2 regions of the Paenibacillus sp. FW101-FHT12H11 genome follow, and region 1 is predicted to be linked to the other one. Evidence: riboswitches for the same ligand, from Rfam matches in the RefSeq annotation. Region 1 holds a riboswitch; the other holds the start of a gene.
The links. Region 1 has a riboswitch for cyclic di-AMP ahead of AC3WTJ_RS36100 (resuscitation-promoting factor). Riboswitches for the same ligand answer to the same signal wherever they lie in the genome.
Positions count from the first base shown of each region.

Region 2: linked by a shared signal. The riboswitch ahead of AC3WTJ_RS14040 (APC family permease) and the one ahead of AC3WTJ_RS36100 (resuscitation-promoting factor) in region 1 are both predicted to bind cyclic di-AMP.

Region 1 covers NZ_JBYTCO010000018.1:59,731-65,441, reverse strand. Annotated here, with positions in the region: gene AC3WTJ_RS36120 (HD domain-containing protein) at 1-1,044, shown strand, start outside; gene AC3WTJ_RS36115 (TatD family hydrolase) at 1,072-1,839, shown strand; gene AC3WTJ_RS36110 (ABC transporter permease) at 1,825-3,057, opposite strand; gene AC3WTJ_RS36105 (ABC transporter ATP-binding protein) at 3,054-3,797, opposite strand; cyclic di-AMP (ydaO/yuaA leader) riboswitch at 4,080-4,273, shown strand; gene AC3WTJ_RS36100 (resuscitation-promoting factor) at 4,563-5,702, shown strand.
Region 2 covers NZ_JBYTCO010000004.1:88,308-94,018, reverse strand. Annotated here, with positions in the region: gene AC3WTJ_RS14050 (polysaccharide deacetylase family protein) at 1-428, opposite strand, end outside; gene AC3WTJ_RS14045 (YqkE family protein) at 425-685, opposite strand; gene AC3WTJ_RS14040 (APC family permease) at 742-2,577, opposite strand; cyclic di-AMP (ydaO/yuaA leader) riboswitch at 2,675-2,835, opposite strand; gene AC3WTJ_RS14035 (NAD(P)/FAD-dependent oxidoreductase) at 3,021-4,250, opposite strand; gene AC3WTJ_RS14030 (hypothetical protein) at 4,371-4,652, shown strand; gene AC3WTJ_RS14025 (EcsC family protein) at 4,897-5,679, opposite strand.

The DNA.
Region 1 (5,711 bases):
GATTGGCCGAAGGAAGAGCGTCTGATCTGTCTGTGTGCGGCACTATTGCACGATTTGGGGCATGGACCTTTCTCCCACTCTATTGAGAAGGCTTTTGGAACCCGACATGAGGATTGGTCTTGTAAAATCGTGCTGGGCGATACGGAGGTCAATAAAGTTCTGAGCCGGGTTTCACCTGATTTTCCCAAAAAAGTGGCGGGAGTCATTTGCAAATCCTACAATGAAGAAATTGTTGTAAGCCTCGTGTCGTCTCAATTGGACGCCGATCGGATGGACTACCTGTTAAGAGACGCCTATTTTACGGGTGTTAATTACGGGACGTTCGATTTGGAACGTATTCTCCGAGTTATCCGGCCCTATCGGGGGCATATTGTCGTTAAAGAAAGCGGTATGCATGCTGTAGAAGATTATCTCATGTCACGCTATCAGATGTATTGGCAGGTCTATTTCCATCCGGTAACGCGGAGCGCGGAAATTCTGCTGCACAAAATCTTTGCGCGCGCCAAACATTTATATGAAGATAACTATACGTTCGGTTTTATGACGGATCCCATCCTGCACCTGATTCAGAATAAGATCTCACTTGAAGATTATTTGCTTCTGGACGAATCTGTGATGCAGGCGATGCTAACGTTTTGGATGAGCGAGAAGGATCCCATCCTTGCCGATATGTGTAAGCGATTCTTAGACCGCAAATTGTATAAGTACAGTACTTTTGATGAGTCGAATCAGCGTATGATTCAGCTTATGGAGAAAGTCATGGCCGAAGTTGGGCTCGATCCAATTTATTACATGGAAATTGATTTCCCGTCGAATCAATCCTATGATGTGTACAGGCCGGGAGAGACAGAGGATAATTTGCCGATTCTGCTTTTGGATCATAAAGAGACGCTGACCGAAATCACTCACCGCTCGGAAATCGTGCAGTCGATTAGCGGCTTTCAAATGGGTAAACATCATGTCTATTACCCCGAGGAGTTGCTTGAACGTCTGAATGCTTCTGAATATCCGGAGCTTTGGGAGATGCTAGGCGAGCAGGAATAATACATAAGAGGAAGTAAGGAGAAGACTATGCTGACAGACTCACATACGCATTTGAATGCGGAACAATTTCAGGAAGATCAGGACGAGGTTATACAACGTGCTCGTGAAGCCGGTGTTACCAGAATGGTGAATGTTGGCTTTAACCGGGAAACAATTCCTAGTTCAATAGCTCTTGCTGAAAAATATGATTTTATCTATACAACAGTAGGTTGGCACCCTGTAGATGCAATTGACATGATGCCAGGAGATTTGGAATGGATCGAATCGCTGTGTCAGCACGAAAAAGTGGTGGCAATCGGAGAAATCGGGCTTGATTACTATTGGGATAAGTCGCCTAAAGATGTACAGCAACGAGTTTTTCGGGAGCAAATCAGGTTGGCGCGAAAGCTTCAAATGCCGATTGTGATTCATAACCGAGATGCGCATCAGGATATTTTGACTATTTTAAAAGAAGAAAAAGCAGCAGAAGTCGGGGGGATCATGCATTGCTTTTCGGGGAGCTGGGAGACGGCCAAGCAGTGTTTGGCTATGAATTTCCATATTTCCTTCGGAGGCCCTGTCACTTTCAAAAATGCAAAGCAGCCCAAGGAAGTGCTGGCGCAGGTTCCTTTGGACCGCTTACTCATCGAGACGGATGCTCCTTATTTGACCCCGCATCCTTTCCGCGGCAAGCGCAATGAATCGGCTTATGTTCGGTTGGTTGCCGAAACCGCCGCTGAAATCAAGGGGATAAGTCTGGAAGAACTTGCAGAAATAACGACAAACAACGCCATAGCCTTGTTAGGTCTCAAGTAAAGCGCTTTTTGCAAATTTTCGTCGTAGAAAAACTCCGCAGCTGAGTGAGATAAAGAGGAAGCCGATGAGCGGCACGACAATATAGATAAGTGAAGATCGAATCATAAACGGAATCGAAAGCATACATAATTCTAGGAGTAAGGCTGACCAAATGATGAAGGCTAGGGAGCCGGCCTTCAACTGACGGTTAAGCGGGTACATGTCGAGCCAAAAGGTATAGCGGTGTGAACGCTCAAGTGGCGTTAGTTGAACCATGGAAATAATCAAAGCGATAAAGAAGATGAGCAGTCTCGCTGTGCTGCTGCTTGAAACGGCGATGGCTAATGTGCCTAGTAAGGATATACGCAGGACAATCGCGAATAGCTCCGTACGTAGAAATGTTTTCATATATATGTAGAGATAGGCAGCATCTTGTTTAAAAGGAATAAATCTTGTGACCCCGCTGATCCAGCTTCGGCGGGCTATTCGCGTACCCAATTGCGGAACATCCACGAACCAGTTGAAAAAGGCATATAATCGTGCTTGCTGCTGCCGTTCCTTCGTAATGAGATAATCCCATCCGATGTAGTATTTGGATACGTAATGCGTAGCGGTTAACCAAACCAGTGTAAGGACAAGAGCAGCTCCGCTTGCCCAGAGGACGCTTGTCAGAAATTGCAGCGAAATCAGCACGGCTGTTGCCAGCCAGCGGAAGCTAACGGAAACCCTTCTTGCGCGCTCATGAGTGAATCGGCTTTCTTGCCAGCTGGCCAATAAATTGCCTACCTTCATTAATAGAAGCAAGGCAAGCATCCATAAGAAATGCTGTTCATCGCGGCCAAGGCAGTGATGATACAAGGGCCATAGGACGACCCATGCCAGAAATGTCCAGAAGGCTTGAAGCACTAAGCTGTACATGAATCCGCCGCGGAAGTAAGGACCCATCTGATGTTCAACGCGCAGTAGAAACATACGGTCTGCGCTTCTGGCTAGCGTGCGAATGGGGCTTGAGGCTAACAAAGGTACCAGCAGCAAAAGGACGATCCACAGATAAGGATAATCTGTCGGAAGGCGCTGTAGTATTTTTGCATAATAATAGGAAGAAAGGATGACAAGAAATAGCAGGAAGCCAAAAAAATTGCTGCGCGCTGCATACTGCAGGTAACCCATGGATTCCTTCATATAATGTTCAAATCTCTTCTGCCATAGGGCACGGGTATCCATGTCCATCGCCTTCATACCAATTCTCCTTTTACAAGCTTATAAAAGATGTCGTCCAATGACGCTTGCTGGAGTCCTGTCTGCTGACGTAATTCGACTAAATCGCCTTGGGCGACCATATGTCCTTTGTGCAGGACGACATAGTTATCGCAATATTTTTCAATCGTAGACAAAATATGCGAGGATATGAGAAATGACGCGCCGCGTCTCTTCATTTTGACCATCAACTCGAGTAATGAGCGGATGGCTAGCGGATCGAGCCCGAGAAAAGGCTCATCAATGATGTAGAGAGAAGGTTCGATCAGGAATGCATTCATGATCATGACCTTTTGCTTCATCCCTTTGGATAAATGGCTTGCGAACGAGTTGAGCTTGTCCTGCATGTGGAACTGCTCGAGCAGCGCTTGCGAGCGGGAGAGATAGTCATCCTTCGTTAAGCCGTAAGCCATGGCGGTTAACTCCAGATGCTCACGAATCGTAAGTTCTTCATAAAGCTCTGGACTTTCAGGCACATAAGCGTAAGTGGCACGGTAAGGCAGCGGATCTTCGGCCAGCGTCAAACCGTTAATTTTTATAGAACCCCTTTGTGGTTGAAGCAGTCCAAGGATGTTCTTGATGGTTGTACTTTTTCCTGCGCCGTTCAAACCAATTAATCCCATCATTTCACCTTGGCGGATGGAAAATGTGAGGTCGTGAAGAACGGGTTTATTTGGTAAATATCCCCCGAATAAAGCGTCAACTTGTAATATGGGACCCATCTCAGTGCCTCCCTAAATAGCTAATTATTGGAATTTATATACGTGTTTCATACCTGATAATTATAAACAAATTTAGTTTCGAAGCCTAGTTTAAGAGTGAAAACACGAAGAAACTTAGTATTCGTACGTTATAATGAGTTAAAAGTAGATAAAAGGTGGTTTTATTTTGAAAATAAGCTATTTTTAATTGATTTAGCCCTTTTTAGTAGGTGTTAATCCCTTTACAGGCAGAGATTAACAGCGTAATATACTTTTCATAATAACTTAATAACCAATTTGCCATTTTTCCATTCGCTGAGTTCCAATTATGGGAACGGGGGAACCACTGTTAACTTATAAAGCGCCAACGCTGACGAAGTGAACAGAGTGAGTAACAGGGGTGAATCTTGGACGTTGAACGGAAGTTTACGTCTGAGTAGGGCGACTCTCACGTCCGAATCCGTCAGCTAACCTCGTAAGCGTAAGAGAGGTAACGATTGTCGTGCGTGCTATTTGTGTATTTTTACTATGCAAACTAAGCCAGCGAGAAGAGTCCTCTTCTTGCTGGCTTTTTGTCCCCATAAGGACCTTTAACTGTTTCGGACGACTAATCGTAACCCGGAATTCATAGGATGATGAATAGCAAAGCGGGGTGGGACGACCAGAACGCAGCTGTTTCCAAACACTGCCGATGGACGACACGTTAAGTTAAATTAAAAACCTTAGTCGCGTCAAATTTAATCATGCTGTAACCTGGCGGCGAGGCTTTGAAGGAGGACCGAAGAAGTGGGCAGTATCTCTTTTAGCGAGACCCATGTAAAACGATCATCCAGCATGTCCTTCGCATTGCGATGGAAGCATGAAAACTTGCGTTTGATTTTAAGCCTGGCTATAATCTCAATCGCAATGACTTTCATGTTTTTGGTGTTGTTGTACGGTACGGCTACCAAGAGCGTATCCGTGGTTGTGAATGGACAAGAAACCGTTGTGCACACGAAGCAATGGGTCCTGCAACGCCTACTGGATGAACAAGCCATAACGATTGGTGAACACGATGAAATATCTGCAGACCCTGCGGCTACAATCAAGGGCGGGGACAAATTCGTCATCGAACACGCTTCTCCAATTCAATTGACTGCTGATGGAAAGACCACCACTGTTTACACAACTGCAAGAACGGTTGAAAGTGCATTGCAACGTTTACATATTGCACTTGGGGAGCACGATAAGCTGACTCCCGAACCGACAGCCTCTTTGGGATCAGGCGATGAAATCAAAATCGTCCGTGTGAAAAAAGAGACGGAAGAAGTAACAGAGCCGATTGCATTCGACACGGAAAAGAAAAATGATGCATCGTTGCTTAAGGGTAAAGAGCAGGTCGTTCAAGAAGGTAAAGAGGGCGTACTTCTGAAAAAGAAAGAGAAGACTTACGAAGATGGCGTATTAGTTGCAGAAGCTGTTGTAGGTCAAGAAGTACAGGAACAAAGCGTTAAAAAAGTTGTGTCCGTTGGCACAAAAAATCCTGTTGTTGTTCTATCGGCGTCATCCCCTAGCGTGGATGAGGTCTCTAAGAATGGTGTAACATTCGGGTATAAACAAATCCTCAAGAACGTGAAGCTCACGGCTTATTCAGCGGGAGCCGATTCGACAGGCAAAGCCGAAGGTTCTCCTGGGTATGGGAAGACCTATACAGGAACGACAGTTACTGAGGGCAGAACGATTGCGGTAGATCCGAAAGTTATCCCACTGGGATGGTGGGTTTACATTGAGGGTGTTGGCTTCCGTCGTGCTGAAGACATTGGTAGCGGTGTGAAAGGCCAAATGATCGATGTTTACTTTGAAGATCATGGCTACGCTAATAAATTCGGAACGAAACAAGGATATACGGTCTATGTCGTAGGACCGAAAAAGCCGTCTGAGAATTAACGTGTAAAC
Region 2 (5,711 bases), on a different contig from region 1:
TCCTTGATCAAATAATCGATCAACTTCTCATCGTAACCGCTGCCTTCTTTGCCGCCGCAAGCGTCAAAGGTCAGGGCGATCACCTTATCCTGCGTCACAAGATGTGTCCGCACGCCGGGGATGTTCTCGCCCCATTTTTCCGGAACTGCCTTATGATAGCGTTCCACTAAGGTCTGGGCAAGCGAAGGCGATTTCACAGGTAAAAGTGGCGCGTCTGCCGGTGATACTGGGTCTGTCGGTATCACTTGCGAAGAGGGCACCGGAGTAATGGTGCCTTGCACTATCGGCGTTGCAGATACAACAGAATCCGGTCTTTCCGACACTGCCGCTTCGTCCGCAAGCTTCATCGGCCCTCTTTCCACCCCACAACCTGTAAGCGTTATCAACGCACTCGAAAGAAAAAGGAAGCACACTAAGCGCTTCCTCATTTGTGTTTTCTCCAATCCAGCTTGCTCTTCTCGAGCAGGTGGCCGAAATCATTCTCCAGCCGCTTCTCCTCCGCCTTGCGCGCAGCCTCCGCTTCAGCTCTGGCAGCATCTTTACGAGCCTGTTCCTCAGCTTTCATCGCGTCAGCCTGAGCCTTCAGCCCCGCTAAGATATCAGGGCGCAGCAAATCTTTGAGTGTCGCAGGTTTATCTTGCGCGCTAGGTTCAGCGGTAGTGTTTGACCATTTCTTTTTTGCCATAAAAGGTTCACCTCTGTTCCATTTCTACATCCGGTTTACCCCTTTATTGTACACCTCTACTCATGCAAATGATAGGGCACCGTCGCAACGACGATATCTTTATCGGCTTGCAGCTTCGAGCGAATACGTGCGGCAGACTGGTTGTGGAGCAGGCGGTGCCACCATTTTTTCGGCATGAACTGGGGCAGGATCACCATGATCGATTGCTTTTCCGAAACATGGGTATCGACCCTTTCAATAAACTCAGCCAACGGCTTCAGAATGGTCCGGTAACGGGATTTGAACACGACAAGCCGAACACCCGGATCCCACTTATCCCATTTCTCCTGCATCGCTTCTTCATCCTCATCCGAAAACGAGACGTAGAAGGCAATGACATTGGGAGATAAAGATTTGGCATAGTTCAAAGACTGCGCCACTACGCGGTGAATACCCGCAACAGGAACAATGATCACAGGTTCTTTAATGCATACGCGTTCTTGCGTGATATCAATGCGCAGTTGTTTGGCTACATCATCATAGTGATTGCTGATTTTGGTTATTCCCCAAAGCAATAGCGGCGTCACAATAATAACAATCCAAGCGCCTTCACTAAATTTGGTGATACAGAAAATAATAAGAACGGCAAGGGAAACGATTCCCCCTAACCCATTAATAACGAACTTGCCGATCCAGCCGGCCGGTCGTTCTCTGAACCATTTGCGGACCAAACCGCTTTGGGCCAGGGTAAAAGATAAAAAGACGCCAATCGCATAAAGTGGAATAAGTGCATCGGTTTTCCCTTTGAAAATGACGAGCAAGATACTTGCCAAAACACCTAACGTTATGATCCCGTAGTGAAACGACAACCGATCTCCCCGGTACGAGAACATGCGCGGAAAGTTTTTATCCTGAGCCATGATGGATGCCAAGATCGGAAATCCGTTGAAGCTCGTATTCGCAGCCAATACCAGAATCAGCATGGTGCCAATCTGTGTGGCATAATACATGGCGCCACGGCCAAACGCCTGCTCCGTAACCATCGACAAGACCGAAGTATGCCCGTGCGGATCAGGTGCAATGCCATAACCCAAGCTCAGCAAGGTGACGCCCCCGAAGACAATCGCCAGCAGCGTACCGAGCGAAGCCAAGGTTTTCTTGGCATTCTTGACAGATGGCGTACGGAAATGCGGCACCGCATCGGAAATCGCCTCGATCCCTGTCACGGCCGAGCATCCTGATGAAAAAGCTTTTAGAATTACAAACAATGTCAATGAGCTCGTCATCGAGCTGGGAACAACTTGGAATTCATGCATATTCATGGATCCTGTCAGCATATCGAAGATCCCTTTGCCGATCAGCAGTAAGATACACAGGATAAAAAAGTACGTTGGAATCGCGAACACCGTTCCGGATTCAGAAGTCCCCCGCAAATTCAGCCACACCATCAACCAGACAAGCACTAGGGCTATGGGGACAATATAAGGCACTGTAACCGGGAAGGCCGACGTTATCGCCTGCACGCCTGCTGAAATCGAAACCGCAACGGTTAACGTGTAATCAATCAGCAGTGAAACTCCGGTGAGCCTTCCCGACATCATGCCCAAATTTTCCTTGGCCACCATGTAAGCTCCGCCGCCCATTGGATAGGCCTCAATCACTTGGCGATAACTTAATACAAGAAGCATGATTAAAGCAATAATCGAGATTGCAATCGGCAATGAGAAAGCAAAAGCAGCAACCCCTACAGTTGCAAGCTCTAGCAAAATTTGCTCCGTGCCATAGGCTACCGAAGACAAGGCATCTGATGACAGGATAGGCAGAGCCTTCCATACCTGCATTTTCTCAGATTCCAGCTCCGCTGATTTCAGCGGTTTGCCGAATACAATCTTTTTCAATGAGTCACTTGTCATGCTGTGAAATTCCTCCAAATAACCTAGTTTTCAGCTTGATTTCCCTTTTTTGGGCGCAAAAAAACACAAGGATAGACCTTGTGCTTAGCCACATGTTCTCCTTTCTCACGACCGCTTACGAGGTTAGCTGACGGGTTCGGGCTGCGAGAAATCTGCCCTAAAGGTAACTGCCGCATGCGACAAAACACACCTTACTCACCCCGTTGAAACCTATGGTTCCCCCGCTTTTCTGATAAGAAAATTAAGCGAAATATTCAACTGTTAACGTACGAGTTGATACTACTCTCTTATTGGCTCATAGTAAAGGAGAGAATAATCTTAAAAAAGATTATTCCCTCCCCACATTCATTTGATAATCCGCTTACAATGGTATAATCCTTTCAGTATCTCTGTTTTACTAGCTTATTGTCTGATTCATTGGATTTTAGGGTGTTTTAGCAAAATTAATTTCTCACATGACGCTTTCTAGTGGCTTGTTTTTGCTTGAAAATCATCTTTTTGAAGATGAGTGGGATACCGCCAATGAGAAATAAATAGCGGGCATCGATTATTTTTTTGAGGATTGCGGCCAGCCTGCCTTTCACTTTTTTGACCTTGAGGATGCCAATCGCTTCTCCGCGACCAAGCGAGGCGACCGTGCCTTTGTAATCGTAGGCAAAAGGTCTTAATGGCTTTCCACGCAGTGAATAAAATAAATTTTTGGCTGTGTTACATCCCTGTTGGACGGCGATTTGGGCATTGGCGGGGTATGGCGTGCCTTCCGGGCTCATGACAATCGAGCAATCTCCCGTAATAAAAACATCAGGAAACTGCAAGGAACGCAAGTAGTCATCCACCTTGACCCTGCCGCGTTGGACGTGGAAGCCCGCATCTTGCAGCAAGGAATTCCCGCGGACACCTCCCGACCAAATGACCGTGCCGGCAGGAATGAATTGGCCGTCTCCCAGCAGCACACCGCCGGGTTCGCATGCCTTGATGGCGGTAGATAGTTTATATTGAACCCCTTTGCGGCGCATCACGTCCATGCCGTATTCCACGAGATCATTCGGCAGTCCGGGCGGCAAAGCAGTAGGCGATGCTTCGATATTGATGATCTGAACCAGGGAAGGATCGACGTCAAACATTTGGCAAAGATCAGGAATCCGGTCGGCCAACTCTCCAACAAACTCCGTGCCTGTGAAACCTGCGCCACCAACAACGATCGTCAAATATTCCTTATGCTTGGAATCCAATTTATATTTTGCGAACATATACTGCGTATGCTGACGAATGAAGCGAACACTATTAATGCTGTTGATTGTCATCGCATACTCGCGCAATCCCGGAATTCCAAAGGTTTCCGTCTCACTCCCAAGCCCCACGACCAAATAGTCGTAGGTGAGGACTTCGTCCGCCAGAACCACCTTTTTTTCCTCAGGTACAATCTGCTGAACCGTCGCTTTGATGAAATGAATTTTCCGCTCATCGATCAGATCCTTAATGTCTACACGGGCATTCTCATGATGATCCGTGCCAGCTGCCGGCATGTGCAGATGTGTCGTCATGTAGTGATAGTCGTGTTTGTTCACCAGCGTGACCGCCACTTCATCTGCTTTGATCAGCTTCTGCAGCCTTATTGCCGTTACAAGCCCGCCGTACCCCGCTCCCAGAATAACCACCTTCGGTTTACTCATTCGAATCCTCTCCTCCGATTACATCAGCTTTTTTCTCTACCATCGTTGGTGAAAAAGATCAACCAAACCATTCATAGGTTGTCATGTGAAAAAAATCACATAGTTATTCAGGGCGTACACATGGTTTGGCTCATCATTAGTATATGTGCCTCTTTCTTAAAAATCACTGGAACATTGCCCAGCTTGGTCAAAAAGGGCTGCGTGACGCGGGGTGGCGGGCGTTGGCGGCATAAGTGCGCGGGGGGCGTTGGCGTTGCGGGGCTGATTGGCGCGAGCGAGATGCGGGTCGTAAGGCAGGGGATAGCTGGCGGCGGACGCGATGCGGGACGTCGGGCACCGGATGCTGGCGGCATACGCGATGCGGGACGTCGGGCACCGGATCGCTGGCAGCAGACGCGATGAGGGACTAAGGCGCTGGACCGCCAGTAGCGAAGCCTTGCCCCTTCTCATTGGATGAATTCCAATGGGAACGCCTTTATGAGGCCGGATTTCCCCGTTCCGTTGGATGAAATCCAACGAGGTAAGCGAAAATCAGCCCACAGAACGCCAATTTCCCCCTATGCATTGGATTTCGTCCAGCCAAATCAGCATTTTAACGTGGAAATTGGGACTTTCATTGGATTTTCTCCAACGGGAATCCACCTGTTCACTGCTCGCCCTTCCCCTCAGCCTCCAACCTGGCTTTATCCTCTAAACGACGCAAGCGAAAGCTGTTCATGCCCGCCACGCCCAACTCTTCCAGCAGGCCAAAATTCGCCCATGCGCCTACAACAGCTCCAATGCCGGGGACAAGCTGCAGCATTTTACGGAAATCAATGGTGTCCCGATATTCCTGCTGCAGCTGCTGCCAATCCACTTGATTCATATAGGCATCAGAAGGCGGAAAGCCGCTTGCGATCTCATGCCAATTCTTGATCGTGTCTAGTAGAGCAGGCTTTTTCGCCGGGCTGGAGAACGCGATTTGAAACACATACAGGATAAACAAGCGCTCTCTATAGTCCTTCGTGGAGTAGCCATAGGCGTGCGCAAGCTCGAACAGAAATTTCAGCTTGATCCCGATGAGAATCGGGAAGTCCGCCAAACCAAGCAGAATCCCACCCGCTCCCGTACCTGCTCCCTCGGCAGCGGCAATCTTTTTATAAAGCGACAGCAATTCCTCAGCTTTAGCATCACTTTCAGCCAGAGAAGCGCCTATAAGCGGGTCGTTCTGAGGAATATAATTCATCCCGAACAATGTCGTTTGAAACATCCCCTTGACAGTGGCCGTGATCGTTTTGTGCACCTTTTCCGGGATGAGCTTATTGATGTTTGTGGAGACGGTTTTCGAGGTTCTTTCGAGCAAATTCGGGGTCTTCTGTTGCCTTATTTCCCATAGCTTCACTTTACGCAGCGTTTGCTTCTCATAGAGGGTGTAATCAGAAAATTTCATGCTTGTCACCGCCGGTCGAGGTTCTTAGTTAA